DNA from 2 places in the Streptomyces sp. SS8 genome. Region 1 is predicted to be linked to the other one. Evidence: predicted binding sites of a transcription regulator. Region 1 holds the regulator's gene; the other holds the start of a gene.
What was found. The regulator HspR, encoded in region 1, represses chaperone genes until heat shock. The targets are predictions, from matches to a motif close to TTGAGNNNNNNNNNCTCAA.
Positions count from the first base shown of each region.

Region 2: a site for HspR is predicted at 9,025-9,043, ahead of lon (endopeptidase La). Genes of this name have one in related genera too.

Region 1 covers NZ_JBSVCZ010000021.1:110-15,546, reverse strand. Annotated here, with positions in the region: gene fbaA (class II fructose-bisphosphate aldolase) at 1-88, opposite strand, end outside; gene pyrE (orotate phosphoribosyltransferase) at 426-965, opposite strand; gene ACW69E_RS19765 (aldose epimerase family protein) at 1,030-1,860, opposite strand; gene ACW69E_RS19760 (hypothetical protein) at 1,897-2,997, opposite strand; gene ACW69E_RS19755 (polyamine aminopropyltransferase) at 3,116-4,885, opposite strand; gene ACW69E_RS19750 (DUF2617 family protein) at 5,088-5,621, opposite strand; gene ACW69E_RS19745 (hypothetical protein) at 5,870-6,121, opposite strand; gene ACW69E_RS19740 (pyridoxal phosphate-dependent aminotransferase) at 6,598-7,833, shown strand; gene ACW69E_RS19735 (YbjN domain-containing protein) at 7,989-8,516, opposite strand; gene clpB (ATP-dependent chaperone ClpB) at 8,714-11,311, opposite strand; gene ACW69E_RS19725 (pyridoxamine 5'-phosphate oxidase family protein) at 11,423-11,854, shown strand; gene ACW69E_RS19720 (trypsin-like serine peptidase) at 12,001-12,861, opposite strand; gene ACW69E_RS19715 (heat shock protein transcriptional repressor HspR) at 13,109-13,585, opposite strand; gene dnaJ (molecular chaperone DnaJ) at 13,591-14,775, opposite strand; gene grpE (nucleotide exchange factor GrpE) at 14,809-15,437, opposite strand, start outside.
Region 2 covers NZ_JBSVCZ010000006.1:116,093-131,529, reverse strand. Annotated here, with positions in the region: gene ACW69E_RS08315 (PadR family transcriptional regulator) at 1-850, opposite strand, end outside; gene ACW69E_RS08310 (DUF4097 family beta strand repeat-containing protein) at 852-1,790, opposite strand; gene ACW69E_RS08305 (DUF6104 family protein) at 1,881-2,057, opposite strand; gene ACW69E_RS08300 (multifunctional oxoglutarate decarboxylase/oxoglutarate dehydrogenase thiamine pyrophosphate-binding subunit/dihydrolipoyllysine-residue succinyltransferase subunit) at 2,198-5,992, opposite strand; gene ACW69E_RS08295 (HAMP domain-containing sensor histidine kinase) at 6,226-7,320, opposite strand; gene ACW69E_RS08290 (response regulator transcription factor) at 7,317-8,084, opposite strand; gene ACW69E_RS08285 (spermidine synthase) at 8,143-8,916, opposite strand; gene lon (endopeptidase La) at 9,066-11,513, shown strand; gene ACW69E_RS08275 (hypothetical protein) at 11,594-12,391, opposite strand; gene ACW69E_RS08270 (nitrate- and nitrite sensing domain-containing protein) at 12,820-15,437, shown strand, end outside.

The DNA.
Region 1 (15,437 bases):
AGGTCACGTTGATGGCGGGGTAGGCGAACCTGCCTGCCTTCGCCCTGTCGAGCATCTCGTTGTAGACCTCGGGGGTTGCGATGGGCATCTGTCCGCTCCTTGATGGTTTGCGAAGCTCTAAGGCTCTGGTGTGGGTCAACGGAACGACGTCATCGTCGTCCCCATCCTCCCAGACGTGTGAGATTGCTCCACCCCCGCGTCCGGGGGACGGGACGGGAGCCCCCGGAGGGGCCGGTTCGCCCACCACGGCCCGGCCGGGGACCGGCCGAGGGCCTGCCGGGGGTCGCCCCCGCACCGCCGGCCGGGCCACAGAGAGTCACCGTTTCACGTGAAACAGTGACTCTCACGGACCTCTCCGGTCGCCCCGCGAGGTTTGCGCGGGGCCGGAACCGGGGCCGGAGCCAGGGGGGACGGCGGAGGCGGGTTCAGGACAGGTCCAGGTCCTCCAGCCCGTACGCCTGGTAGTACGGCAGCCCCGCCTTCTCGATCGCCGGGGCCGCACCGCGCTCGACGATGACCGCCACGCCCACGACCTCCGCACCGGCCTCCCGCAGCGCCTCGACCGCCGTGAGGACCGAGCCGCCCGTGGTGGAGGTGTCCTCGACCGCCAGCACCCGGCGGCCGGCCACGTCCGGTCCCTCGATCCGGCGCTGAAGGCCATGGGCCTTGCCCGCCTTGCGGACGACGAACGCGTCCAGCTTCCGGCCGCGTGCGGCGGCGGCGTGCAGCATCGCGGCGGCCACCGGGTCGGCGCCCAGGGTCAGGCCGCCCACCGCGTCGTACTCGACGTCGGCGGTCAGGTCGAGCAGCACCTGCCCGACCAGCGGAGCCGCCTCGGCGTCCAGGGTGATCCGGCGGAGGTCCACGTAGTAGTCGGCCTCCTTGCCGGAGGAGAGGGTCACCCTGCCGTGGACCACGGCCTTGCCCTTGATCTGCTGCAGAAGCTTCTCGCGCGCGTCGCTCATGCCGATGAGCCTAAGCCAGCCCCGCGCCGCCTCCGCGCCGCTCCCCTCGGCCCCGGCCCCGGCCCTACGCCGGCCTGCGCCACGACCAGACCGTGGAGACCTCCAGCGGATCGATGGGTGTGACCAGGCGGGGGTGGGAGTTGAGCCCGTCCGGCGGGCCGGTCTGCGGCTCCACGCAGACGGCCTCGGGCTGCTCGTCGTAGACGACCACCCACTCGGCGCGGCTGGCGACCTTCAACTCCAGCTCACCCGGCCAGGTCAGTGTCACGTCCACCCCGTCCGGCATGCCGAAGCAGTCGTCCCAGGGCCCCGGGCGCGGTTCGATGCGGCGACCGGTGGGGATGTGGTCCTCGCCCCGCTCCTCCTGCCAGGCGGGAGCGAAGTCCAGTTCCACGTCCTGCCCGCCCTGCCCGAGGTTGCGCAGGAACCAGGGGTGCCAGCCGGCCTGCGCGGGGAAGGAGTCCCCGGCCGTCTCCACACCCAGTGTGAGGGTGAGCGCGCCGCCGTCCTCGGCCAGCTCCACCACCTGCGTCACCCGGCCCGGCCAGGGCCAGGGGTCGGTGAGGTCGCGGTAGAAGGAGGCGGTCCGCCCGTCGCTGCGGACCGTGTGCCAGGGAGCGGCCCGCACGGTGCCGTGGATGGCGTGCTCCCCGGCGGTCACGGGGAGCTGGTACCGCTCGCCGCCGTTGAGGAACCGCCCCTGCCGGGTCCGCCCGCACCAGGGCACCATCACGAACGCGCCGTACCGCAACCCCTGCCTCAGCACCTCCGTACCGTCGATGCGCAGGGAGGAGATCCGGCAGCCGCGGGCCGGGTCGACGGTCACCTCGGTGCCGCCGGCTCGCAGACGGACTCCGCTGTCTGTGTCTTGGGCGTCATGGAGAGTCACATCCATGACCTTAACCGCGACGGCCTGCGGTAACCGCGATCTTCAACGCCGTCGCCGCAGCACGCGGCCCACCACGACCGCCGAGGCCACCGCCAGCGCCGCCGCCGGAGCGGCCCAGCGCAGCACCGCCGCGGCCGGGGAGACCTCCTCCGGCGGGGGCAGGGGGGCGTAGCGGCCGCGCGGCGGGGCGTGGTCGACCTCCTCGGCGCTGCGCCCGATCATCGTCCGGCGGGCGTGGGCCGCCTCGGCGGCGGAACGCGACTCCTCGTCCAGTTCGTCGACGAGGTCGTCGCCCAGACCGCCCTCGAGTCCGCCGCCCTCGAACTCCCCGCCGAAACCCTCCTGGCTCGACGGGTCGAGCGAGGAGGGCGGAACCTCGACGTCGAAGACCCCCCGGCCCCGGGCCTCCTCGTCCGGGGCGCCCGGGGCGCCCGGGGCGTCCGGGGCGCCGGGCTCCTCCGGCCCTCCCGCTCCCTCGGCGCTTCCCGCGCCTGCGGTACCTCTGCCGTTCCCGGCGCCCGCACTGTTCCTGGCATCGGCCGAACCGGGCGTCTCGGGCGCGGGGATACCCGGGATCACGGGTTCGTTGTCGTCGGGCTCGCCGATCCCGCCGGGCGCGGCGACCGTACCGGCGGCGTCCACCGGGGAGACCGGGTCGGCCGCCATGCCGGCGGCCAGTTCACCGCCGAAGCGGTCCAGCAGCCGACGGCCGGCGGCGGAACGCTGCTTCTCCTCGAACTCCGTGATCCGGCCGTCGCCGCGCAGCTTCCCGGTGCAGACGAGCACGGTGCCCTCGCCGTCGTCGGCCGGGCGCGGCACGATCGTCAGGGCCAGCTCCACCGAGCCGTCGCCCCGGGCCTCCGCACCCTCCGCGCGGATCGCGCAGACACCGCCCTCACCACCCTCGCCGTCCGCGTCGTACGTCAGACGCAGGCTGCCGCGGTAGGTGATGCTGGAGCCCCCGATCCGCACCCGCAGCCGCCCCCGGACGACCGCGCCGCCTCCGGCGGGCATCGTGTCCGGGGCCTCGGGTTCCAGGCCGTCGGGCTGGAGCCCCGGCACACAGCGCACGGCGCGCTCCGGCTCGGCGAGCGCCGCCCGCACGGCCGCGGCAGTGAACGGAACGTACACCTCATGCTCCATGGGGCGGAGCCTACCCAGTACCTCCCCCGCCAGTGCCCGCTCCGTACGGGCGTCGGCACGTCGTACTCCGCGCGCCCCTCGCTCCCGGGTGCCGGGTTCCCCCGCCCGGGCGCGTCGCTCAGTCCCGGTAGCGGGGGTGCGTCAGGGTGGAGGGCCGCAGGCCGGCGATACGGTTCTGCTCCGCGCGAGCCGCGGCTCGGCGCAGGTCCGCCGCGCCGAAGGCGCGCGGGGCCGGACCGCCCGGCCCGAGGGCGAGCGGCGGTGGAGCGCCGTGCGCCGCCAGCACGAAGCCCCAGTCGCCGGGCCTGTCGCCGGGCCCGTCCCGGCCTCCCGCGGCCGTGCCCTCGCGCCCCTGCGGGCGGCCGGAGCCGGCGGGGAGGCCGGACAGCCGCCCGTCCACCGTGTAGGGGGCGGTGCGCAGGCCCGCGGTCCGCAGTGTGGTCTCCACCGTCCAGTACGTGCGGGGGCGTTCCCCGGCCGGTCCCGCGTGCACCGCCAGCCGCCCCCGCTCCGACAGGGCCCGCGCGGCCAGCCCGAAGAACTCCTGCGAGTACAGCCGGGAGCTGTCCGAGGCTCCGGGGTCGGGCAGATCGGAGACGATCACGTCGTACGGCGGCCGGCCGGAGTCCGGCCAGGAGCGCAGCCAGTCGAAGGCGTCCCCCGTCTCCACCCGCACCCGCGGGTCGTCCAGCGAACGGCGGTTGAGGCGGCCCAGCACCGGATCGGTGCGGGCCAGCTCCACTACGCCCGGGTCGAGCTCCACCACCGTCGCCGACTCCACCCCCGGATGGCGCAGTACCTCGCGCAGGGCCAGTCCGTCGCCGCCGCCCAGGACCAGCACCCTGCCGTGCGGGCCCGCCGCCATCGCGGGGTGGACCAGCGCCTCGTGGTAGCGCCGCTCGTCCCCGCCGCACACCCGCAGCCGACCGTCGAGGAACATCCCGAAACCGGTCGGCTCGCTCCCGCCGGAGTGCCGGACGCCCTCGGTGAGCACGATCTCCTGTACGGCGGTGTTCCGCACCGTCCGCACCTCACCGCCGTACACCGCCCGGCGCGCGGCCTGCTCGAAGGAGTCGACGACGGCGACCCCGGTGACCAGCAGTGCCACCACCAGTGCGTTGACGAGCAGCAGGGTGCGGCGCGAGCGGGGCGACAGGTCGCCGCGGAACAGCCACAGCACCAGCACTCCGCCCGCGACGGCGTTCACCGTCCCGACCACCAGGGCTCCGGGGAGCTGGCCCATCAGCGGGAGGAGCAGGAAGGGGAAGGCGAGTCCGCCGGCGAGGGCGCCCACGTAGTCCGCGGCGAACAGATCGGCGACCGCGCCGCCGGCGTCCTGTTTCCGGATCCGCTGGATGAGGGTCATCAGCAGCGGCATCTCGGCGCCGATGAGGACCCCGATGACCAGCGAGAAGCCGATCAGCACCGCCAGCGAGCCGCCGACCCAGGCGAAGTAGGCGTACAGCGCCATCGCCGATCCTCCGCCGACCAGCGCCAGCAGCGCCTCGACGATCCCGAACCCGGCCGCGGCGCGGGTGCGCAGACGCTTGGCGAGCAGCGATCCCAGGCCCATGGCGAAGACCATCACCGACAGCACGACGGAGGTGTGGGTGACGGAGTCGCCGGCCAGATGGGAGCCGAGGGCGACGAGTTCGAGTTCGTAGACGAGACCGCAGGCGGCGCAGACGAAGACCGCGGCGAGGACGAGGAGGCGCCCGGTCCCGGGTGGCACGGGCAGCCGTACGAGTTCCTGCGGCCGTTCCCGTTCCCGTTCCCTCGCCGGCTCCTGCTCCCGCGGTGACGCCTGCGACGGGGCCCGTGGCGGCTCCTCCCGCGGCGGCGCGGGCCCCGACGTCCCCGCCGGCACGGAAGCGGGCATTTCGATCATGCCGGGAACGCTACGGGACGCCTCCCGCGAGTCCTGTCACCCACACAGGTGCAATGAACCGTACGTGTGCGCGAACCGGCACCCCTTGATCCCGTGTGCGGCGCGTACGCCCCGGCGGGGGCGCGGAGCGCGCCGGGGGCGCACGGCGGAGCGGGAGCGTGCGGCGCGCACCCGCGTACGCCCCGCACGGGTCGCGCCGGGGTCACACGCCCGCCCGCTCCGGTTCCCGTACGCGCGCCCCCACCCTGGTGTGGGTCACGACGAGCCGCCGCTCCTGCGGGTAGGCGTGCCAGGTCCGCCAGTGCGTCTGGCAGCCGCGCCGCTGGACCAGCAGGGCGGTGAAGGCGTTCGGGCTGCCGGGGAAGGTGCCGGCCAACCCGTGCGGGTGGTCCGCGACGAGCGCGAGCAACTCCTGGGCGCGCCCCGCGAAGGAGCCGTCGGAGAGCGTCTCGACGCGCGCCGCGAACGCGTACTCCCGGTCGTCCATCCGCTTCGACACCCCCAGCGGCAGCGGTGTCCTGCTGCCGGGGATGCACGCCACGGTCTCCGAGCAGAAGATGCCGCCCTCGTCCGCGAGCAGCACCTGGTGGGAAGCGCCGAGAAGTCTCAGCTGGACCGCTGTTCCCTCGAGTTCGAGATCCAGCTTCGCCAGGGCCGGCATGGGTTCGCGCCCGAGTGCCCAGGCGAGGTCACCGGCGCGGGTGTCTGTGTACGGGGTCTTGAGATCGGTGAGCATGGGTCGGCTCCGCAACGCTGTGAGGGCAGACCGGCTCGGCCCCTGGAACAGGACCCCGAAGGGGGCAGGGATACTGCCTGCCGCCGGCTCGCGCCCACGTGAAGTCCGGGTACATCAGTCACCGAATCACGGAATGTGCGGCTCCTACAGGCTTTTTACTCACCTTCGTCTGTTTTCCATACCAGCGGGGGCCTAGCAGGTCAGATGTTCTCCCCGTTGAACTGCAACCGCCGTACGGGTGAACAGCGTCAGCCGCCTCCACATCCCCCGCCGCCACCACCGCATCCACCGCCACCGCCACCGCACGACGAACCGCCGTCGTGCGAATCACCGCCGTGGAAACCGCCGTCGTGCGAACCGCCGCCGGCCCCGATCCACACCCCCGGCGCTCCCGTGCCGGTGCTCCGCCGGGTGCGGCGGCTCCCTCTCGTGACCGCGCCGACCGCCATCACGGCCAGCGCCAGGACCACGACCATGCAGATGATGACGACCGCCGTCATGGCATCCCCCTCATGTCCCCTCGTGTCCCCCGTGCCCGCACACCCCCCGTGCGGGTCTGGAGTCACGATCCCCCCGCGCCGCCCGCGTCAAAGCGGAGTTGAGGAAGTCCAGAGCTTCGGGTGGTCACCGGGCGCCGCCCCGCCGGGGCCGGCCCGGCGCCGCTCAGTCCCCTCCGCCTCCTCCGCCGCACCCGCCACCCGAGTCGCCCGAACCGCCGTCCGAACCGCCGTCCCCCCACCAGCCGCCGTCACCGTCCCCGGACGAACCGCCCCGGCGGCCCCCGGACGTCCGGCGCCCGCCCCGCAGGGCAGGAACGACCACCGCCAGGACCAGCAGCAACAGGAACACGGCGAGACCGCCGGCCAACCACCCCATCACGACACCCCTCTCCCGCGCCCCCACCGGGGCCGCCGTCACGACGTCCGCAGCAAAGCACGGGCGGGGGGAGTTGAGGAAGCCGGGTGCCGGGCGGAGGATGGCCGCCATGACCTCCACCGGACGACCGCTGCTCAACCGCCGCCTGGCCGGGTTCGGCACGACGGTCTTCGCCGAGATGTCGGCGCTGGCCGTCCGGACCGGATCGATCAACCTGGGCCAGGGCTTCCCCGACACCGACGGGCCCGAACAGGTCCGCGAGGCCGCCGTGCGCGCCCTGCGGGAGAGCCGCGGCAACCAGTACCCGCCCGGCCCCGGCGTCCCCGAGCTGCGCGACGCGATCGCCGGCCACCAGCGGCGCTTTTACGGCCTGGAGTACGACCCCGACACCGAGGTCCTGGTCACCGCCGGGGCCACCGAGGCGATCGCCGCCGCCCTGCTGGCCCTGGTGGAGCCGGGCGACGAGGTGATCGCGCTGGAGCCGTACTACGACTCCTACGCGGCCTGCGTCGCCATGGCCGGCGGCACCCGCGTCCCCGTCACCCTGCGGCCCTCCCCCGGCACCGGGCCGGCGTACCGCCTGGACCTCGACGAGCTGCGCGACGCCGTCACCGGCCGCACCCGGCTGCTCCTGCTGAACACCCCGCACAACCCCACCGGCACCGTCCTCACCCGCGAGGAGCTGACGGAGATCGCCGCGCTGGCGGTGGAGCGGGACCTGCTGGTGGTCACCGACGAGGTCTACGAGCACCTGGTCTTCGACGGCGAGCACATCCCCATCGCCTCCCTGCCGGGGATGCGCGAGCGCACCGTCTCCATCTCCTCCGCCGGCAAGACCTTCTCCTTCACCGGCTGGAAGGTCGGCTGGGTGACGGGCACACCGGAGCTGGTGTCGGCGGTGCGCTCGGCCAAGCAGTACCTGACGTACGTATCGGCCGGCCCCTTCCAGTACGCGGTCGCCGAGGCCCTCGCCCTGCCCGACTCGTACTACACCGGGCTGCGCGAGGACCTGCGCGCCAAGCGGGACCTGCTCGCGGACGGCCTGGCCCGGGCGGGCTTCGAGGTCTTCCGCCCGGCCGGCACCTACTTCGTCACCACCGACATCCGCGCCCTGGGCGAGAGCGACGGTGTGGCCTTCTGCCGCGCCCTGCCCGAGCGCTGCGGCGTCGTCGCCGTGCCCAACGCGGTCTTCTACGACCACGCGGAGGAAGGCGCGCACTTCGTGCGCTTCGCGTTCTGCAAACGCGAGGAGGTGCTGCGGGAGGCGGTGGAGCGCCTGGGCGCGCTGACCCCGGCCCCGGGTCCGGGCCCGAACGGCCCCCGGGCCGCCTCCTGACGGCCGGCGGCGGGCCGGGGCCGCGTACCGCCGGACCCACGCACCGGCGGCGCCCCGGCCCTCAGGGCGCCGGACGCGCGGCGGCCCCGGCGCGGCGGACGCGAAGCGTGCCGTGCACCGGGGCCGCGCGGGGCCTCGTGTGGGGGGCGGAGAGGTCAGCCCTCACCCTCACCGTCGGACTCCTCGACGTCCTTGGCCAGGCCGAGCTGCTCCACGAGCCAGCGGTCGAACTCGACCGAGGCGCGGATCCAGCTCACCGTGCTGGAGACGAAGTGCTCCAGCGAGACGCCGACGCCGACCAGCATCTGGGCCTCGCCGATCAGGCGGACCGTGCCGTCGTCGTGCGTGTGGCTGTAGACCTTCGGCCACAGGGTGCGGCGGTTCCAGTCGTCGATCAGCTCCAGCAGGCGGGTCTTGTCCTCGATGGAGTGGGGACGGTCGTAGAACGTCCGGACGGAGAAGACCTGCTGCTCCTTCTCGCCGCGGAACATGAAGTAGGTGCGGAACTCCTCCCACGGCGCCGCGAGGTCACCCTCGTCGTCGACGACGTACTTCAGCTCCATCTGGTCGAGGAGCTGCTTGACCAGGTCCTGGTCCGGGATGACGGGCCCGGCAGGCCCCGTCGGCTGCTGTTCGGGCTGCTGGCCCCCGAAGTTCGGGATCGAGGACGGGTCGATAGTCACCGTGGATTTCCCTTCATACGATTCCTGCCATCCTCCCCCACCCCGGCCCCGTCCTGGCAAGCCCGGACTTCACCGCTCGCCCGTCGGACTGACATGATCGTCCGACCGCACGGGGGTTCCCTTCCCCGGCGTCACGCATGCGTGACGGTGCCCGGCGGCCCAGGAGCCGCCGGGCACCGCCTGTCACGGCGTCGTGGTCACCGCACCGGGGTGACGGCCAGCCCCTCCTCCTCCAGGGCGACGTCCACGCGGACGGTGTCGCCGTCGCGGACCTCGCCGGCCAGGATCGCGCGGGCGAGCCGGTCGCCGATGGCCGTCTGGACCAGGCGGCGCAGCGGCCGGGCGCCGTAGGCCGGGTCGTTGCCCTCGACCGCCAGCCAGTCCAGGGCCGCGTCGGAGACGTCGAGGGCGAGGCGGCGGTCGGACAGGCGCCGGGCCAGGGCGCCGATCTGGAGCCGGGCGATGCTGCGCAGCTCCTCGCCGCTGAGCGCGGAGAAGATCACCAGATCGTCCAGCCGGTTGAGGAACTCCGGCCGGAAGGCGGAGCGGACGCTCGCCATGACCTTCTCCCGCTTCTCCTCCTCCTTGGCGAGCGGGTCCATCAGGAACTGGCTGCCGAGGTTGGAGGTGAGGACGAGGATGGTGTTGCGGAAGTCCACCGTCCGCCCCTGCCCGTCGGTCAGCCGCCCGTCGTCGAGCACCTGGAGCAGGATGTCGAAGACCTCGTGGTGGGCCTTCTCCACCTCGTCCAGCAGCACCACGCTGTACGGGCGCCGCCGCACGGCCTCGGTGAGCTGGCCGCCCTCCTCGTAGCCGACGTAGCCGGGGGGCGCGCCGACCAGCCGGGCGACCGAGTGCTTCTCGCCGTACTCGCTCATGTCGATGCGGACCATGGCCCGCTCGTCGTCGAAGAGGAAGTCGGCGAGTGCCTTGGCCAGCTCGGTCTTGCCGACGCCGGTGGGGCCGAGGAACATGAACGAGCCCGTGGGCCGGTCGGGGTCGGCGACCCCGGCGCGGGAGCGGCGTACGGCGTCGGAGACGGCGCGCACGGCCTCGCCCTGGCCGATCAGCCGCCTGCCCAGCTCCTCCTCCATGCGCAGCAGCTTCCTTGTCTCGCCCTCCAGCAGCCGCCCGGCGGGGATGCCGGTCCAGGAGGCGACGACGTCGGCGATGTCGTCCGAGCCGACCTCCTCCTTGACCATGGTGTCCTTGCTCGTCTCCTGCTCCCGCTCGGCGGCCGAGGCCTCCTCCAGCTCGCGTTCCAGGGTGGGGATCTCGCCGTACAGCAGCTTGGAGGCGGTCTCGAAGTCGCCGTCGCGCTGAGCGCGCTCGGCCTGGCCGCGCACCTCGTCGAGCCTCTCCTTCAGCTCGCCGACACGGTTGAGGCCCTGCTTCTCCTTCTCCCAGCGGGCGGTCAGCCCCCGCAGCTCCTCCTCGCGGTCGGCCAGTTCGCGGCGCAGCCGCTCCAGCCGCTCCCGGGAGCTCTCGTCGCTCTCGCCCGCCAGCGCCAGCTCCTCCATCTTCAGCCGGTCCACGGCGCGCTGGAGCTCGTCGATCTCCACGGGCGAGGAGTCGATCTCCATGCGCAGCCGGGAGGCGGCCTCGTCGACCAGGTCGATGGCCTTGTCCGGCAGGAAGCGGGAGGTGATGTAGCGGTCGGACAGGGCGGCGGCGGCCACCAGCGCGCCGTCGGCGATCTGCACCTTGTGGTGCGCCTCGTAGCGGCCCTTGAGGCCGCGCAGGATGGCGATGGTGTCCTCGACGGTGGGCTCGGCGACCAGCACCTGCTGGAAGCGGCGCTCCAGGGCCGGGTCCTTCTCGATCCGCTCGCGGTACTCGTCCAGCGTGGTGGCGCCGACCATGCGCAGCTCGCCGCGGGCCAGCATGGGCTTGAGCATGTTGCCCGCGTCCATCGCCGAGTCGCCGCCGGCGCCCGCGCCGACGACGGTGTGGAGCTCGTCGATGAAGGTGACGATCCGCCCGTCGCTGGACTTGATCTCGCCCAGGACGGCCTTGAGCCGCTCCTCGAACTCGCCGCGGTACTTGGCCCCGGCCACCATCGCGCCCAGGTCGAGGGCGACCAGGCGCTTGTTCTTCAGCGACTCGGGGACGTCGCCCTTGACGATCCGCTGCGCCAGGCCCTCGACGACCGCGGTCTTGCCGACGCCGGGCTCGCCGATGAGGACCGGGTTGTTCTTGGTGCGCCGCGAGAGCACCTGCACCACGCGGCGGATCTCCTGGTCGCGGCCGATGACGGGGTCGAGCCGGCCCTCGCGCGCCGCGGCGGTCAGGTCGGTGCCGAACTTCTCCAGGGCCTTGTAGGTGCCCTCGGGGTCGGCGGTGGTGACGCGCTGGCCGCCGCGGGAGGTCTCGAAGGCGGTGAGCAGCTTCTCGGCGGTAGCCCCCTGCTCGGTGAGCAGCCTGCCGGCCTGGCCGCCCCTGGCCGCCAGGCCGATGAGCAGGTGCTCGGTGGAGACGTAGGCGTCGCCCAGCTCCTTCGCCCGCCGGGAGGCGTCGGCGAGGACGGCCATCAGGTCGCGGTCGGGCTGCGGCTTGGCGACGGTGGAGCCCTGCACGCTGGGCAGCGAGCCCAGCAGCCGCTCGGCGGCCGAGCGCAGGGCGGCCTGGTCGGCGTCGACCGCCGCGAGCAGGTCCTGGATGTTCTCGTTGTCCTGGCCCTCCAGCAGGGCCAGCAGCAGATGCGCCGGGGTGATGTCGGGGTGGCCCCCGGTGAGGGCGCGGTTGTTGGCCGCGCTGATCGCGTCCCGGCTCCTGTTGGTCAGCTCGGCGTCCACGGGTGCGTGCTCCTCCTCCTGTCGCCAACTCTGCACACATCAGCATGCAGTAAGTTGAGTCTATTCCACTCAAGGCGTGAACGGGAGTGCCGCCGGGATAGTTTCCGGAGCATGGCCAGTGAATCCCGGCGGGACCCAAGGCACCCGGACGACGCGTACCTCGCCTTCTGGCGTGAGCGGCATCTGTGCACCCTGACCACGCTCCGCCCCGACGGCACTCCCCATGTGGTGCCCGTCGGGGTCACCTACGACCCCGGGGCCGGTCTGGCACGGGTCATCACCCGCCGCACCAGCACCAAGGTCGCCAACGTCCTGGCCGCCGCGGGGAGGCCCGGGGGCGCCCGGGCCGCCGTCTGCCAGGTGGACCGGGGGCGCTGGGCCACCCTGGAGGGCACCGCCTCGGTGCGCACCGACGCGGGCGCGATCGCGGACGCGGTCGCCCGCTACGCCGAGCGGTACGGGCGCACCCCCGCGCCCAACCCGGAGCGGGTGCTGATCGAGATCGCCCTGGACCGGGCGATGGGCACCGTCCCGTCCCTCTGACCCGTCCCCCGCCCCTCCGGTCCCCCCGGCCCGCACCCGCACACGTGCCCGCGTACGGCAGGACGCCGTCCCGCCCGGTCGCACATCGGGCGGGACGGCGTCGGCTCGTGGGCCGGCCGGGCGCGGGCCGGCGGGTGCCGCGCGGCTCAGCCGCCGGACCCGCCCGCCGCCTGGAGCAGCCGGCGCGCCTCGGCCGGGAAGGGGCGGCCCAGCACCCGGCCCCGGTCGTCGCCGACCGACATCACGGCCACCACCGTGCCGGACTGGCTCGCGGCGTCGTAGTCCCGCAGCCACGGCCCGCCGCTGGACCCCTGGGTCAGGTCGCAGGACTCCAGCAGCAGCCCGCCCACGTTCGGCTGCCGGGTGTCCCGCTCGGTCAGCAGGGTGGGCGTGCCCGCGCAGTGGGCGAGCGTCTCGCCGTCGTACGGCTCGGTGGCCGGGTAGCCGAGGGCCACGGTGCGCTCGGCCGGCTCGACGGGCTCGAAGTCCAGCCGGTTGGCGCCGACCGCCTCCTGGATCGTCCGCCCGTCCTTCTTCTCCACCTTCAGGAAGGCGTAGTCGTACGGCAGGGCCTGCGGCAGCCTCCCCCGCTTCCAGGCGGACTCCAGGTGCACCGACTCCACCCGCCAGCCGGCCCGGGCGGCGTTCGCGGTGCCGTGGCGGTCGTAGGCGGGGACGAACCAGGCATGCTTCCAGCGGGCCTCGCCGGGGTTGTGGACGCAGTGCGCGGCGGTGACGACGACGCTTCCGTTGGGGGCGTCCACGACTGCGCCGGAGCAGGCCAGCAGCTGCCCGTCCGGATAGGTCCCGATGAGCTTCCCGACGGTCCGCACCGTACCGCCGGGCCAGGGCGCCCGGGGGGTGCCGGCCCCGTCGGCCGTTGTGCGAACGGCCGCGGCGCCGGACACCGGATCGACCGCGGGGACGCCCAGGGGAGCGGCCCCCAGCAGCGCGGCGGAGGTCGTGACGGTCACGAAAGCGGCTATGACGGCACGTATCCTGTCCATGCCCTCACGCTGCGCCCCTCCCATCCCGGCATGCCATCCGCACACCGCCGGACGGGTGACACGGAGCGTCCGTTCGGGCGGACCCGGACGGACGCATGTGTACGCCGGACGGCCCCACGCCGGCCCCACACCGCCGCGCACCCGGCCCCGCCGGGCCCGCGAACGCCTCCGGCCCGGCCGGAGGACCGGCCGGGCCGGAGAGCAGGCCTCGGGGGCGCCGGGGTCCCGGCGCACCGCGGGGCGAAGGTCAGTCGGCGGAGCGCTGAGGCCGCCAGACCACCAGCGCGCTGGACTGCCGCACGTCGTGGTAGGGCACCAGGTCGCGGCGGTAGGAGGCGTGCACCTGCGCCTCGCGCTGGCGCATGGCCACCGCCGCGCCCTCCACCGCCTGCTGGAGCTCGGCCACCTTGGTCTGGAGGGCCGCGACCTGGTTCTCCAGCTCGATGATGCGCTTGATGCCCGCGAGGTTGATGCCCTCGTCCTGCGACAGCCGCTGCACCTGGCGCAGGAGCTGGATGTCCCGCGCCGAGTAGCGGCGGCCGCGCCCGGCGGTGCGGTCGGGGGAGACGAGACCGAGCCGGTCGTACTGCCGCAGCGTCTGCGGGTGGAGCCCGGAGAGCTGTGCCGCCACGGAGATGACGTAGACCGGTGACTCGTCCGTCAGCTCGTACGGGTTGGCGCGCCCCCGTCCCTGGCCCTGTCGTCCGCGGCCGTAGCCGTCCATATCGGTCAGTCTCCCTTCGCGGCCTTGAACAGCGCCGCCCGCGGGTCCTCGCCCGCGGTCGCGTCACGGTAGGACTCCAGCAGGTCCCTCGCCTTGTCGCTCAGCTCCCTCGGGACCGTCACCTCTATGGTGACCAACAGATCGCCCCTGGTGCCATCCTTGCGCACCGCCCCTTTTCCGCGGGCGCGCATCGTCCGGCCGCTCGGCGTGCCGGCGGGAAGCCTCAGGGTGACCGGCGGGCCGCCCAGGGTGGGCACCTTGATCTCGCCGCCGAGCGCCGCCTCCGTGAAGGTGACGGGCACGGTGACGGTCAGGTTGTCGCCCTTGCGGCCGAACACCGGATGCGGCTCGACGTGCACCACGACGTACAGATCGCCGTTCGGGCCGCCGCGCTCGCCCGGCGCGCCCTTGCCCCGCAGCCGGATGCGCTGGCCGTCGGACACCCCGGCGGGGATGCGGACCTGCATGGTGCGCGAGCTGGTGGCCCGGCCGCTGCCCTTGCAGACCTCGCACGGGTCCTGGGCGATCAGGCCCCGGCCCCTGCAGTCCACGCACGGGTCGGTGAGCGAGAACCCGCCTCCGCCGCCGCGGCTGACCTGGCCGGTGCCGACGCAGGTCGGGCAGACCCTGGGGGTGCCGTTCTTGTCGCCGGTGCCCGCGCATGCCTTGCACGCCGCCGAGCTGGACATCCGCAGCGGGACCGTGGCCCCGTCCACCGCCTCGGTGAAGCTGAGCGTCACCTCGGACTCGACGTCCTGGCCGCGGCGCGGCTGGGTACGTGTGCCCGCGCCGCCGCTCCGGCCGAACAGCCCGCCGAAGACGTCCCCGAGGCCGCCGCCGAAGCCGCCCGCCCCGGGGGCGCCGCCGCCCTGGGCGCCTCCGAAGAGGTCGCCCAGGTCGAAGTTGAAGCCGCCGGGGCCGCCCGCCCCCGGGCCGGCGCGGAAACCGCCGGCGCCGAAGAGCGCGCGGGCCTCGTCGTACTCCTTGCGGCGCTTGGGATCGCCCAGGACGTCATGGGCCTCGGAGACCTCCTTGAAGCGCTCCTCGGCCCGGGCGTCGCCCTTGTTGGCGTCCGGGTGGAACTCGCGGGCGAGCTTCCGGTACGCCTTCTTGATCTCCGCCTCGGTGGCGTCCTTGGGGACGCCGAGGACCTTGTAGTAGTCCTTCTCCACGAAGTCCTTGGTACTCATCCCCGGCGTCCCTCCTCCCGGTCTTCCCTCGCGTCAGCCCTGCTCGGGGCCACCGCTCTCCTCATCAGCTGCCGTCTCCGCCTGCTGGTCCTCGCCCTTGCCGGGCTGCGCGCCCGGCTGGGGCTCGGCTACGCCGACCCGCGCGGGCCGGATGGTGCGCTCGCCGATGCGATACCCGGGCTGCAGGATCTGCACGCACGTCGTCTCGGTGACGTCGGGCGAGTACGAGTGCATCAGCGCCTCGTGCACCGTCGGGTCGAAGGCCTCGCCCTCCTTCCCGAACTGCTGCAGGCCCATCTTCGCCACGACCGTCTCCAGCGACTCGGCCACCGACTTGAAGCCGCCGACCAGTTCGCCGTGGTCCCGGGCGCGGCCGATGTCGTCGAGCACCGGCAGCAGCTCGGTGAGCACGTTGGCGATCGCGACCTCCTTGACCGCCACCCGGTCCCGCTCGACCCGGCGGCGGTAGTTGGAGAACTCCGCCTGGAGCCGCTGCAGGTCCTGGGTCCGCTCGTTCAGCGCGGTACGGGTCTGGTCGAGCTGGGCGGTCAGCGCCGCCACCCGCTCGGCGTCCCCGGAGGCTCCGGGGGCCGCCTCCGGGGCCGCCTCCTCGGCGGCCTCGGAGGCCTGCGCCGCGTCACCGGGCTGCTCGCCCGGCTTGC
Region 2 (15,437 bases), on a different contig from region 1:
CCGGTTCCGCCCGCTTCGGCCGGGGCGCGGCCCGGCCGCCCGTGCCGGCCGCGCCGCCCAGGTCCCCCAGACCGCTCAGGCCGCCCAGCCCGCCCAGATGCCTGCCCAGTTCCGACATGCCCGCGCGCACCGCGCCCTGCCAGTCGCCCTGCTGGACGTGCGACTGGACCTGCTCCTGGACCTGGCGGGCGATCCGCTCGGCCTCCTGGCGGGCGGCGTCCCGCGCCTGCCGGGCCCTGCGCGCCTGGAGCCGGGCCTGCTGGGCCTCCTGGCGGGCGCGGCGGGCCTGCTCCTTCCACTGCTCACCGGCCCGGCGCATCTCCTCGCGCGCGGCCCGCAGCGCGTCCTCGTCGCCCCAGGAGCCCTCCCGGATGCTCTCCCAGGCCTTCTCCCAGCCGGGCGCGGACGTGCCGCCGCCCCCGGAGCCCTCGCCTCCCTCGGCGCCCGGGACCCGCCCGGCGCCGCGGGTCCGCTCGGCCGCCTCGCGCATCTCGCGGCGCAGGTCGCCGGCCGCGCCGCTGACGTCCTCGCGGATGTCGGCGGCCAGCGCCGCCAGCGACCGGTGGATCTCCAGCTCCAGCTCGGTCAGCTCGCCCTGCCTGCCGGAGAGTTCGGCGCGGCCGGCGTCGGTGAGGGAGTAGACCTTGCGGCCGCCCTCGGTGGTGTGGCTGACCAGCCCCTCGGCCTCCAGCTTGGCCAGCCGCGGATAGACGGTGCCGGCCGAGGGCGCGTACAGCCCCTGGAAGCGCTCCTCCAGCAGCCGGATCACCTCGTAGCCGTGGCGGGGTGCCTCGTCGAGCAGCTTCAGCAGGTACAGGCGCAGTCGGCCATGGGCGAAGACGGGGGGCATGTCACACGTCCTTACGGGGGGAGGACTCGGCCGGCGAGGGTGTGCCGCCGGTCGCGAAGGGGGCGCCGGCCTCCTCGCCGGCTTCCGGCTCCGGGCGGCGCAGCAGGGCGATCGAGCCGGAGACGGTGGTGGCCCGCAGCAGTCCGTCGCCCGTACCGAGGGTGCCGGTGACACGCCTGGCACCCCACTGCCCCGAGATCCGCAGCTCCTCGAAGGCGCAGGAGACGGCGCCCGCGGCGGTGCCCGCCTCCACGGCGGCGTCGGCCGGCTCCGGCAGCCGCAGGGCTATCCCGCCCGACACGGAACTCAGCCGGACGTCGGTGCGCCGCCGCTCCCGCGCCGGGGCCAGGTCGACCGCCATGTCGCCGCTGACGGAGTCGGCCCGCACCGGCGAGCCGCCGCCGTCGATGACCGTCAGATCACCGGAGACGGAGTTGAAGCGCAGGCCCCCCGTCACGCCCTGTGCCTGCACATCGCCGGAGACGGTGTCGGCGCGTACGTCGCCGCGCAGGCCCACCAGGGTGATGCCGCCGGTGACCCCGCGCACCTCGGTGCGCCCCTCGATACCGGTGACCACCGCGTCGGCCCCGACCACGCCGACCTCGACCCGGACACCGGCGGGCACGGCGAGCGAGACGTCGGCGCTGTGCGGCCATGTCTCGCGGTCGAGGAGGGTGAGGAAGCCCTTCCAGGGCAGGTCGTCATAGGCGACCGTGAGCGTGCCGTCCTCCAGCCGGACGGTCGGCGGGGGCCCGGTGACGGCCCCGACCTCCAGCCTGGCGGGCGGGGCGTCGGTGCCGACGACGTTCACCGCGCCGCCCACCACGCGCACCCGCAGGGTGTGAACGTCCTCCTCGAAGACGAGCGCGCACGGCGCGTCCACGGACCACTCGGACCGGCCTGGCACGGCGGCCTCCCCTGCATCGGCGTACGACGACATATCGCGTCCCTGTGGAGACACGATATATCGCGGTCGCGGGAAGTCAAGGGAAGCGCACGGCCGCACGGCGGGGGCGCGGGCCGCCCGCCGTCACTCGTCCTCGTCGTCCAGACGCGCCAGCCAGGTCGCCAGCCGCTCCACGGGCACCTCGAAGTCCGGGTTGAGGTCGACGAAGGTCCGCAGCTGCTCGGAGAGCCACTCGAAGGTGACCTCCTCCTCGCCGCGCCGCTGCGCCAGCTCCTCGATACCGCGGTCGGTGAAGTACATGGCCGTCTCCTGTCGGGGCCTGATGGGGTGCGTGGGTATCACGGGCGTGGGGCCCGTACCGTCGAGGTGACGGTACGGGCCCCACGGGGCCTGCGGGCGGCGGCGGGCCGCCCGCAGGCCCTTTCGCCGGCCTCGCCGGCTCAGAGGTCGAAGACCTCGTTGACCAGCTGCTGCTGCTCGGCCTGGTGGCGCTTGGCGGAACCCACCGCCGGGGACGAGGACGACGGACGCGAGACCCGGCGCAGCCGGTCCGCGTTCGGGGCCTTCCCCGAGCCGATGAACAGGTCGAGGTGGTCCACCAGGTTGAGCGCGATGAACGGCCACGCGCCCTGGTTCGCCGGCTCCTCCTGCGCCCACACGATCGTCGAGGCTCCGGAGTAGCGGGCCATCTCGGCCTGGATCTCCTTGCTGGGCAGCGGGTACAGCCGCTCCAGCCGGATGATCGCGGTGTCGGTCACGCCCCGCTTGCTCCGCTCGGCGGCGAGGTCGTAGTAGACCTTGCCGGAGCAGAAGACGACCTTGCGCACCTGGGCCGGGTCCACCGAGGCGTCGCCGATCACCGGGCGGAAGCCGCCGGAGGTGAACTCCGCCGCCTTCGAGGTCGCCGCCTTGAGCCGGAGCATCGACTTCGGGGTGAAGACGATCAGCGGCTTGTGGTGCGGGTTGTGCACCTGCCAGCGCAGCAGGTGGAAGTAGTTCGACGGCAGGGTCGGCGCCGCGACCGTCATGCTGTTCTGCGCGCACAGCTGGAGGAAGCGCTCGATCCGGGCCGAGGAGTGGTCCGGGCCCTGGCCCTCGTAGCCGTGCGGCAGCAGCAGCGTGACGCCGGAGGTCTGGCCCCACTTCTGCTCGGCCGAGGAGATGAACTCGTCCACGACCGTCTGCGCGCCGTTGACGAAGTCGCCGAACTGCGCCTCCCACATCACCAGCGCCTCGGGGCGGGCCAGGGAGTAGCCGTACTCGAAGCCCATCGCCGCGTACTCGCTCAGCAGCGAGTCGTAGACGTTGAAGCGGGCCTGGTCCTCGGACAGATACAGCAGCGGGGTGTAGTCCTCGCCGGTCTCCCGGTCCACCAGCACCGCGTGGCGCTGGCCGAAGGTGCCGCGGCGGGAGTCCTGGCCGGCCAGCCGGACGGGGGTGCCCTCCATCAGCAGCGAGCCGACGGCGAGCGTCTCGCCCATCGCCCAGTCGATCCTGTCCTCCTCCACCATCGCCGCGCGGCGCTGGAGCTGCGGCAGCAGCCTGGGGTGGACGGTGATCCGCTCGGGGATGTTGACCTGGGACTCGGCGATCCGCTTGAGGACCTCCGAGCTGACGCCGGTGTCCACCGAGACCGGGAACTCCGCCTGCGGGACCGGAACCTCCGCCGGGGCCGGCTGGCTGGTGGCGTCGCGGACCTCGGTGAAGACCTTCTCCAGCTGCCCCTGGAAGTCCTGGAGCGCCTGCTCGGCCTCCTCCAGCGTGATGTCGCCCCGGCCGATCAGCGACTCGGTGTAGAGCTTGCGCACCGAGCGCTTCTTGTCGATCAGGTTGTACATCAGCGGCTGGGTGAAGTGCGGGTTGTCGGCCTCGTTGTGACCGCGGCGGCGGTAGCAGATGAGGTCGATCACCACGTCCTTGTTGAACGCCTGGCGGAACTCGAAGGCCAGCCGCGCCACGCGCACGCAGGCCTCCGGGTCGTCGCCGTTGACGTGGAAGACCGGCGCCTCGATCATCCGCGCCACGTCCGTGGCGTACATCGAGGAGCGCGCCGACTCCGGCGGGGCGGTGAAGCCGACCTGGTTGTTGATGACCACGTGCACGGTGCCGCCGGTGCGGTAGCCGCGCAGCTGCGACATGTTCAGCGTCTCGGCCACCACGCCCTGGCCCGCGAAGGCCGCGTCGCCGTGCAGCTGTACGGGCAGGACGGTGAAGTCCGTGCCGCCCTTGCCGATGATGTCCTGCTTGGCGCGGGCCACGCCCTCCACGACCGGGTCCACGGCCTCCAGGTGGGAGGGGTTGGCGGTGAGGGAGACCTTGATCTCCTCGCCGTCCAGGCCGGTGAAGGTGCCCTCGGCGCCCAGGTGGTACTTCACGTCGCCGGAGCCGTGCATCGACTTCGGGTCGAGGTTGCCCTCGAACTCGCGGAAGATCTGGGCGTAGGACTTGCCCACGATGTTGGCCAGCACGTTGAGGCGGCCGCGGTGGGCCATGCCGACGACGACCTCGTCCAGACGCGCCTCGGCGGCGGCGTCGAGCACGGCGTCCAGCATCGGGATGACGGACTCGCCGCCCTCCAGCGAGAAGCGCTTCTGGCCCACGTACTTGGTCTGCAGGAAGACCTCGAACGCCTCGGCGGCGTTCAGCCTGCGCAGGATGCGCAGCTGCTCGTCGCGCTCCAGGGAGGAGTGCGGGCGCTCGACGCGGTCCTGGATCCACTTGCGCTGCTTGGGGTCCTGGATGTGCATGTACTCGATGCCGGTGGTGCGGCAGTACGAGTCGCGCAGCACGCCCAGGATGTCGCGCAGCTTCATCAGGGACTTGCCGGCGAAGCCGCCGACCGCGAACTCCCGCTCCAGGTCCCACAGGGTGAGCCCGTGCTCGGTGATGTCCAGGTCGGGGTGCTTGCGCTGCTCGTACTCCAGCGGGTCGGTGTCGGCCATGACGTGGCCGCGGACCCGGTAGGAGTGGATCAGGTCGAAGACGCGGGCGGCCTTGGTGACGTCGTCGTCGTGGGAGACGTCGATGTCGCGCAGCCAGCGCACCGGCTCGTAGGGGATGCGCAGCGCCTTGAAGATCTCGTCGTAGAAGTCGTTCTCGCCGAGCAGCAGCTGGTGCATGATCCGCAGGAACTCGCCGGAGGCGGCACCCTGGATCACACGATGGTCGTAGGTGCTGGTCAGCGTCATGACCTTGGAGACGCCCAGCTTGTTCAGGGTGTCCTGCGAGGTGCCCTGGAACTCCGCCGGGTACTCCATCGCGCCGACGCCGATGATCAGGCCCTGGCCGGGCATCAGGCGCGGCACCGAGTGGACGGTGCCGATGCCGCCGGGGTTGGTCAGCGACGCGGTGACGCCGGAGAAGTCCTCCATCGTCAGCTTGTTGTTCCGGGCGCGGCGCACGATGTCCTCGTAGGCCTGCCAGAACTCGAAGAAGGTCAGCGTCTCGGCCTTCTTGATGGCGGCCACCACGAGCTGGCGGTCGCCGTTGGGCTTGACCAGGTCGATGGCCAGGCCGAGGTTGACGTGGTCGGGCTTGACCAGCGTCGGCTTGCCGTCCTTCTCGGTGTAGGAGTGGTTCATCGACGGCATCGCCTTGAGCGCCTGCACCATGGCGTAGCCGATGAGGTGCGTGAAGGACACCTTGCCGCCGCGGGCGCGCTTGAGGTGGTTGTTGATGACGATGCGGTTGTCGATGAGCAGCTTCACCGGGATCGCGCGCACCGACGTGGCGGTGGGCAGCTCCAGCGAGGCGTTCATGTTCCGGGCTACCGCGGCGGACGGGCCGCGCAGCGGCACGTACTCCGGTCCGGCCGCCCGGCCGTCCCCGCCCTCGGCGGTCTCGGCCTCGGCGGGCTCGCTCCTGGGAGGCGCGGCCTTGGCGGCGGGCTTCGCCGCCGGCTCGCTCCCGGCGGGAGCGGGCTTCGCGGCGGGCTCGGACGCGGGGGCCTTCGCGGCGGGCGCCGTCTGCTGGGGCCGGGGGGCCTGGGACGCCTGGGGCTCACCCGCGGGCTTCGACGCGCTGGGGGCCGCGGCACCTCCGGCGGCCTGTCCCGGCTTGTAGTCGGCGAAGAAGTCCCACCAGGCCCGGTCCACTGAGTTCGGGTCCTGGAGGTACTGCTGGTAGATCTCGTCGACGAGCCACTCGTTGGCACCGAAACCGGCGGCAGGACTCTTGCCCTGCCCGTCCTGGTCGGTCCTGGGAGAACTCGAAGTCTTGGGGGCCTGTGGCGACACGGCGGCAACCGCCCTCTTCCGCTTACCTGTGTGGGTGGACAGCAGAAATAAAGGCTACGCTCCCTGCGCCGTTCGGTGCAGTCGGCATGGTGTTTGCGTCGCCTAAGTCACATCCACAGGCGCGTTTCGGCGCTTTCTTTGGCGGGAAACGAACATGGTTCGACTGCTTCAGGGAAGGCGCGCCCCAGGGAGTGGCCCCTGCCTCGCTCCCTCACCTCGCGGCTGCTTCGAGCCTACGTCAACTCCAGTTTGGACGTATCGCCGGGAAGGGTGACGAGGATCCGGCAGCCGCGCGGGGATTCGGCCACCCCGATCCGTCCTCCGTGCAGATCCACCGCCCAGCGCGCGATGGCCAGCCCCAGCCCCGTGCCGCCGTCCTTGCCCTCGGCCGGCGCGGAGCGGCCGAAGCGCTCGAAGACCCTGGCGCGGTCCGCCTCCGGGATGCCCGGGCCCTCGTCCAGCACCTCCAGCTCCAGGCTCAGCGGCGCCCGGCCCGGACGTGCCCGCACCGTCACCCGGCCGTGGGGCGGACTGTGCTTGACGGCGTTGTCGATCAGGTTGGCGACCACCTGGTGCAGCCGCTCGGTGTCGGCGTACGCGACCATGTCCGAGGGGGTCACCTCCAGATGGAGGTGGACATCGGTGCGGGAGTGCCCCTGACCCTTGGTCATGTTGGCCTCCTTGAGCACGCCCGCCAGATAGGGCCACACCTCGAAGCGGCGCGAGTGCAGCGGCACCACGCCGTTGTCGAGCCTGGACAGATCCAGCAGGTGCTCCACCAGGCGGCCCAGGCGCTCGGTCTGCCGCAGCGCGATGTCCATCGTCGCCGGATCGGCCTCGGATACCCCGTCCACCACGTTCTCCAGCACCGCGCGCAGCGCCGCGATCGGGGTGCGCAGCTCGTGCGAGACGTTGGCCACCAGCTCCTTGCGGTGCCGGTCGGCGGCCTCCAGGTCGGCGGCCATGCTGTTGAAGGTGCCGGCCAGCTCGCCCAGCTCGTCGCGGCGGTCGACACGGACCCGCCGGCTGTAGTCGCCGCGCGCCATCCAGCGGGCGGCGTCCGTCATCTCGTCCAGCGGCGCGGCCAGCCCGTGCGCCACGAACTGGGTGACCACCAGCGAGGCGATCACCGCGAGCAGGGCGATCACCCGCAGCTCGATGGCCGAGTGGACCGCGACGATGGTCAGCAAGGTGGTGATGGCCACCGTGACGATCACCAGCGCGCCCAGCGCGGCCTTCACGGAGCGGAACGGGTCCACGGGGCGCACGCCCTCCCAGAACCGGTTCCACAGGGAGCGCCGGCGGCGGCCCGCGCCCGCCGCGCTCATGTCCAGTCGGGGGCCGGGGCGGGAGCCTCCAGCGCGTAGCCGACGCCGTGGACGGTGCGTATCCGCTCCGCGCCGATCTTCCGGCGCAGCGCCTTGATGTGGCTGTCGACCGTGCGCGTGCCCGAGGCGTCCGCCCAGTCCCACACCTCGGCCAGGAGCTGTTCGCGCGAGAGCACCGCGCGGGGGGAGTTGGCCAGGCAGACCAGCAGGTCGAACTCGGTCGGGGTGAGGTGGACGTCCCGGCCGGACACCCGCACCCGGCGCTGGGCGTTGTCGATCTCCAGCTCGCCCAGCCGCAGCGTGCCCGAGCGGGGGGAGGACGCGGCGATCGTGGCCCGTTCCACGCGGCGCAGCAGGACGTGGGCGCGCGCGACCAGCTCCCGCATGGAGAAGGGCTTGGTCATGTAGTCGTCCGCACCGACGCCCAGGCCGACCAGCATGTCGGTCTCGTCGTCCCGGGCGGTGAGCATCAGCACCGGGACCGGCCGCTGCGCCTGCACCCGGCGGCAGACCTCCAGGCCGTCGAAGCCCGGCAGCATCACGTCCAGCACCAGCAGGTCGGGCTGCCACGCCTCGGCCGCCTCCACCGCCGCCGGGCCGTCCCCGGCGGTGCGGACCTGGAAGCCCTCGGCGCGCAGCCGGGCGGCGACCGCCTCGGTGATGGTCGGGTCGTCCTCCACGACCAGGATCCGGCGCTGGGCGCCCGGGGTGGCCGCCGCGGCGGCGGTGCCGCCGTGGGACTGCGTGGTGTTCCTGTGGTCCATACGTCTCGCCCTACCGCTCGGTTTCTCGCTAGAGCGTAAAGGGCGCGTGTGCGCTGCGCTACGCCGGTCGGGTGGCGAGGTGCACCACGTCCGGGACGCCTCGGGCGACGGGCACCTCTTCGGTGCGCACCCGCGTGAACCCGGCATTCCGGAGCGCTTCGCCGAACGCCCGGGACGGCTGCGCGGACCACACGGCCAGCACCCCGCCCGGGGCGAGCCGCCGCGCGCAGGCGGCGAGCCCGGCGGGCGTGTAGAGCGAGCCGTTGTCCTCGGTGACCGTCCAGTCGGGACCGTTGTCGACGTCCAGGCACAGCGCGTCGTACGGTTCACCGCCGTCGGGGCCGCTCCCGGGGCCGCCGCCGGTCAGGTGCGCCAGGAGGTCGTCGCGGACGATCCGCACCCGGGGATCGGCCAGCGCGCCGCGGGAGATCTCGCCGAGCGGGCCGTCGCGGTGCCAGTCGATCACCGCCTCCTCCCGCTCGACCACCGTGATCCGCCCCCAGCGCGGCTCGGCCGCCGCCTCGGCCAGCGAGAAGCCGACGCCCAGCCCGCCGATCAGCACGGCCGGGGAGGGCCGGCCGCCGCCGGCGTCCAGCTCCTCGAGCGCGGTCCGCACCAGCAGGCGCTCGGAGCGGCCGTCGGAGGTGTCCATCAGGAAGCAGCCGTTGGCGATGATCTGCAGCAGCTCGCCGTGCCGCCGCAGCACCACCTCGCCGTGGGGGCCGTCGCGGCGGTCCAGGACGAGGGGGGCGCCGGCCCCGCGGCCGGCCGCCGCCTCGTACGGGAGGTACGGGGGGTGCGGGTTCTGCGTGTCGGCCGTCATGCCGACCATCCTGCCGGTGGCGGGCGGAGCGCGGCGGAGGGGCCGGTGGGCGCGGTGATCGCTCGCAGCGAACACGTGACGGGGAACACGGCGCGCCTCCCGGGCATTGAACAGGTGTTGAGTCACCTCAGCTCAACTTGTCTGCCGAGGGAGAGATCATGGCTCTGTCGCCCGCAACGCTCACCCTGCCCGTGCTGCCGCTCGACGACGAGGTGGTGCTGCCCGGGATGGTGGTGCCGCTGGACCTGTCCGACGCCGAGGTGCGGGCCGCGGTGGAGGCCGCCCAGTCCGCCGCCGAGGACGGCGCGCCCGGTTCCGGCGGCCCCGGCGGCCCCGGCGGCAAGGACGGCAAGGGGGAGAAGCCCCGGGTGCTGCTCGTGCCGCGCATCGACGGCTCCTACGCGGGCATCGGGGTGCTCGGCCGCGTGGAGCAGGTCGGCCGGCTGGCCGACGGCGACCCCGGTGCCCTGCTCCGGGGTGTGAGCCGGGTGCGGATCGGCGCGGGCACCACCGGGCCGGGCGCCGCCCTGTGGGTGGAGGGCACCGAGATCGAGGAGAGCGTCCCCGATCCGCTGCCCGGCGCCGTCGCCGAACTCGTCAGGGAGTACAAGGCGCTGGCCACCAGCTGGCTGCGCAGGCGCGGCGCCTGGCAGGTCGTGGACCGCGTCCAGCAGATCGACGACCCCGGGCAGCTCGCCGACAACTCCGGCTACAGCCCCTTCCTCGGCTCCGGGCAGCGGGTCAGGCTGCTGGAGACCACCGACCCGGTGGAGCGGCTGAGGCTGGCCGTCACCTGGCTGCGCGACCACCTAGCCGAGCAGGACGTCGCCGAGGCCATCGCCAAGGACGTCCAGGAGGGCGTGGACAGACAGCAGCGCGAGTTCCTGCTCCGCCGCCAGCTGGAGGCCGTCCGCAAGGAGCTGGCCGGGCTGAGCGGACAGGCGGAGGGCGAGGGTGACGACCACCGCGCCCGGGTGGAGGCCGCCGACCTGCCGCCGAAGGTCCGCGAGGCCGCCCTGAAGGAGGCCGACCGCCTGGAGCGCGTCCCCGAGCAGAGTCCCGAGAGCGGCTGGATCCGCACCTGGCTGGACACCGTCCTGGAGATGCCGTGGAACGAGCGGACCGAGGACGCCTACGACATCGCCGGCGCCCGCGCCGTCCTGGACGCCGACCACGCCGGCCTGGAGGACGTCAAGGAGCGCATCACCGAGTACCTGGCCGTCCGCAAGCGCCGGGCCGAACGGGGCATGGGCGTGGTGGGGGGACGCCGGGGCGGCGCGGTGCTGGCCCTGGTCGGGCCGCCCGGAGTCGGCAAGACCTCCCTGGGAGAGTCCGTGGCCCGGGCGATGGGGCGGAAGTTCGTCCGCGTCGCGCTCGGCGGGGTGCGCGACGAGGCCGAGATCCGCGGCCACCGCCGCACCTACGTCGGCGCGATGCCGGGCCGGATCGTGCGGGCCGTCAAGGAGGCCGGCTCGATGAACCCGGTCGTGCTGCTCGACGAGATCGACAAGGTCGGCAGCGACTTCCGCGGCGACCCGGCCGCCGCCCTGCTGGAGGTGCTGGACCCCGCGCAGAACCACACCTTCCGCGACCACTACCTGGAGGTCGAACTCGACCTGTCCGACGTGGTGTTCCTGGCCACCGCAAACGTCCTGGAGTCCATCCCCCAGCCCCTGCTGGACCGCATGGAGCTGGTGCGGCTGGACGGCTACACCGAGGACGAGAAGGTCGTCATCGCCCGCGACCACCTGGTGCCCCGCCAGCGCGAGCGCGCCGGGCTGGAGGACGGCGAGGTGGCGCTGGAGGAGGACGCGCTGCGCAGGCTGGCCGGCGAGTACACCCGCGAGGCGGGGGTGCGCGACCTGGAGCGGTCCGTGGCGCGGCTGCTGCGCAAGATCGCGGCCCAGCACGAACTGGGGGAGCGCGAACTGCCGTTCACCGTCGGCGCGGACGACCTGCGCGCCCTGATCGGCCGCCCCCACCACATCCCGGAGTCCGCCCAGGACCCGGCCGGGCGGCGCACCGCCGTCCCCGGAGTGGCCACCGGACTGGCCGTCACCGGCGCGGGCGGGGACGTCCTCTACGTCGAGGCGTCGCTGGCCGACCCGGAGACGGGCGGCTCCGGTCTGACGCTGACCGGGCAGCTGGGCGAGGTGATGAAGGAGTCCGCGCACATCGCCCTGTCCTACCTGCGCTCGCGAGGCGCGGAACTGGAGTTGCCAGTGGGCGGTCTGAAGGACCGCGGCGTCCACCTCCACGTCCCGGCGGGCGCGGTGCCCAAGGACGGGCCGAGCGCGGGCGTCACCATGACGACCGCGCTGGCCTCGCTGCTGTCGGGCCGCCGGGTCCGCCCGGAGGTGGCGATGACCGGTGAGGTGTCGCTGACCGGCCGCGTCCTGCCGGTCGGCGGGGTGAAGCAGAAGCTGCTGGCCGCCCACCGCGCCGGGATCACCACGGTGGTCATCCCCGAGCGGAACGAGCCGGACCTGGACGACGTGCCCGAGGAGGTGCTGCGCAAGCTGGAGGTCCACCCGGTCTCGGACATCCGCCGGGTGCTGGAACTGGCCCTGGCCCCCGCCGGGGCGGACCTGCCGGTCGCGGTCTGAGCGGGCGGGTTCGTCCGCCCGCCGGTGAAACGGCTTCCGGGCGTCACCGGCCGGTGGGGACGGTGACGCCGGGGAGCCGGCTAGAACTCCACCAGCACGGCCGTGGCGTCGTCGTGCGTCTTGCCGCGCGGGAAGGCCGTGCCGGCGCGGTCGGCCGACTCGGCGGTGCGCACCCGCCCGATCAGCGACCGGGGCCCCTCCTTGCGGAGCACCGCCATCAGCTCGGTCCAGTCGCCCAGGCGGAAGGTGTCCGTCCAGCGCGTGACGCCGTCGCTCAACGCGGCCAGCGCGCGAACCCGTTCGCGGGGTGCCGAACCCACCACCGCGCGTCCGGCCACCGACGGATCGGCCGCCGCGGTGAAGAAACCGCCCTCGGCGTTGCGCAGGGACTCCAGATACGCGGCCCGCTCGGCCGGGGGCAGCGCCCGCGCGGCGGGCCGCAGCCCGTCCAGCCGGGGGTCGAGAACGGGCGTCACCGCCCCGTCCGCGCCCTCCACCAGCAGCGCCGAGTCGGAGAGCACCAGATGCTCGACGGCCGAGTCGTCCCAGCGGGCCAGCACCACCGTTGCCTGCGGAGTTCGGGAGTGAGAAAGGTCACACCCCGACCCGTGGGCGGAGGCGGTCCGGCCGATGGCGGAGGCCAGGCACTCCCTGAGCGTCATATCCCGTCGCGAACCGGACAGTTCGAGCAGTGTCCCGCCCAGCCGGGCCACGTACCACGGCACGTCGTGCGCGCACCCGGTGTCCTCCGGGGGCGGGGTCACGCCGTCCAGCACCACCAGCGCCCCGCCCCTTCCCGCCGCAGGTAGGGCTACCGACGCGTAGTCCTCGTTGGGGACCTGGGGGCTGCCGGGCTCGCTCGCCATCTCGATCCGCATGCGCGCCAGTGTGCCGGAGGGGGCCGGAAGGGGGCGCGGGCCGGGTGCCGCCGACAGGGATGGACGATGGGCCGAAAACAGGTCTGAACCACTGTCACGACCTGCGGGTTCTTCGCCGGAGTTCTGCCGGAATCGGAGTTTCCGCGAAACGGCGGGCGCGAATATTGCCAAAAGGCCGGGCGGATTTCCAACCCCTGACCGGTGTGTGGCCGAACCGTTCGCGGCATCGGAGTTGTTCGGCAACTCCCCCGTGATGTTCACTCCTTCGAGTGGCCCGGCAGGGGGACCGCCTCCGTGTCCGCCGCGGCGATGGAAACGTCGGCCGCCGCGGGCAGCCGTGATCGGACGGGATACGGTCCCCTGCCGCACACATTGGACTGTCGCGTCCCGGACTGGTCCGGGACGGCGGAACGAGATTGCGAGCACGGGTGGGGAAGAAGCGACACCGGAGCAGCCGGCAGGACCGCCAGGACGGCACAGCCTCCGCACCGCCCCCCACCGGGCGCAGGGCGCGGGTGCGCAACAGACTCCTCGCCTCCGTCGTGCTGTGCGCCGCCGCCGTACTCGCCGCGGGCGCGCCCTCGGTGGCCACGGCCTCGCGCGATCTGACCGACGCCCAGCGGCTGGTCGACCGCGCCGACCTGGGCCGCCGCGCGGTCTCGCTCTCCCACGCCCTGGCCGACGAGCGCGACGCCGTCGTCCGCCACATCGCCGCGGGCCGCACCACCAAGGACGGCGAGGGGCTCTCCGAGCGGGAGCGCGCCCGGGTGGACCGCGCCATCCGGGAGCTGAGCGCCGACGCCCCCGCCGACATACGCAGGCTGCTCGACGCCTTCCCCGACACCCGTCAGCGGGCCGTGGCCGGTGCGGGCGGCGCCGTCGAGACGTACGAGGCGTACACCCAGCTCATCCAGTCCCTCGGCGGCATCACCGCGGCCACCACCCGCGCCCTGCCCGCACGCGCCGAGAACGCGACGGCCGACGCGCTCCCCGACCTCGGGCGCGCCGTCGAACAGGCCTCCGCCGCCCGGGGTCTGCTGATGGCCGCGCTCGCGGGCGAGGGCGAGCAGCCGCGTCTGACCGCCGCCGCCCAGCAGGCGCACCTGCGCGAGCAGGCCGCTCTCGCCGACTTCGACCAGACCGCGCTGGCCGGCGACCGCGACGCGTATGCCAGGACCGTCACCGGCACCGACGTGACGCTGGCCGAGCGCTACCTGGCCCGCCTCACCGACCAGCCGCGGCTGGACCACCAGGACCGCTCCCTGGACCCCGACCGCGTGGTGTCCGCGCTGACCGCCCGGGTGGACCGCATGCGCAGCATGGAGTCCTCGCTGGCGGCCACCGAGGTGAAGAGGCTGGAGGGGCTGCGCGACGACGACGTCACGGCACTGGAGCTGCGCGCCGCCCTGCTGGGGATCTGTCTGCTGCTCGCCGTCGGCATCAGCGTGCAGACCGCCCGTTCGATGGCCCGGCCGCTGGCCGTCCTGCGGCGCGGCGGCGAGCGGGTGGCCGCCGACCCGGTGGGCGAGGAGCCGGTGGTGTACACCGGCCGCAACGACGAGTTCGCCGACGTCGTACGCGCCGTCAACCGCCTGCGGGCCACCGCCGCCGAGCTGCACGAGCGCGCCGTCCGGGCCGAGGCCGCGGCCGGCTCCGGGGAGGCCGGCTCCACACGGCCCGCCGATCCCGCGCGCGAGACCGGCACCGCCCCGCTCGCCGCCGAACTCGAGGCCGCGCGCGAGCGGTTGACCGCCCTGACCGCCGAGCACGAGAAGCTGCTGCGCGAGCACGGGTCCGCCAGGGCCGCCGGCGGGGCCGCCGAGTCCGCCGGGGGCGAGGAGCCCGAGCGCCGCCAGGGCGCCTCCAACGGCACGTTCGTCCACCTCGGACTGCGGACCCTGGGACTGGTGGAGCGGCAGCTGGCCCTGATCGAGTCCATGGAGCACGAGGAGAAGGAACCGGAGCGGCTCGCCGCCCTGTTCAAGCTCGACCACCTCGCCACCCGGATGCGCCGCCACAGCGAGAACCTGCTCCTCCTGGCGGGCTCCGAGCACACCACCGGCCATCTGGAGCCGGTGCCGCTGCTGGACGTGCTGCGCGCCGCGATCAGCGAGATCGAGCGCTACGAGCGGGTGGAGATCGCCACGCTGCCGCCGCACGCCCAGGTCTCCGGATCCGCCGCCGACGACATCAGCCACCTGATCGCCGAACTGGTGGACAACGCCACCGCCTTCTCGCCGCCGGAGGCCGAGGTACGGCTGTCGGGCTGGATGCTGGAGAACGGCGAGATCATGCTCTCCGTCCAGGACGAGGGCATCGGCTCCTCCCCCGAGCGGCTCGCCGAGCTGAACGCCAAGCTCGCCGACGGAGCCTTCGCCGCCCCCGAGGACGGTGACGTGCTGGGCATGGGTCTGTACGTGGTGGCCCGGCTCGCCGCGCGGCACGGCGTACGGGTGCAGCTGCGCGAGCAGCAGCAGGGCGGCATCGCCGCGGTCGCCGTCCTGCCGCGCGCCCTGCTGCCCGACCGCCCGGTGCCAGGGGCCCTCGCGGGGGCCAGGACCGCCACCGCGGGCACGGCGCAGCCCCTGCCGGGCACGGTGGCCGAGGCCAACGGCAACGCACTGCCGTCCAGCCCGGACCGGGCACGCCCGGCGGTGGCGGCGGACACGGACGCGCCGGACACCGGAGCGGGTGGCGAGGGCGCCGCCGCCGATGTCACCGAGACCGCGCCGATCCCCCGGATCACCGAGGACACCGTGCCTCCCCCGGCCGCCCGCGCCGCCGCCCCCGCGGAGGCCGGCGAGGCCGCGGCCGACCCCGCGCGCGACGCCCTGGTCCGGGCCGCGGGCCCGCACCACGCCGAGCCCGAGGACTCCCGCGAGCACAGCCGGACCCGGGACGAGGCGCCGGCGGCGGCTCCGGAAACGGTTCCGGAAACGGCCCCCGAACCCGCCCCCGCCTCCGCCGTGGAGGACGGGACCTCGCCCGCCCCGCGGACCGTCACCGCCAAGGGGCTCCCCAAGCGCACACCGCGGACCGTGGAGAC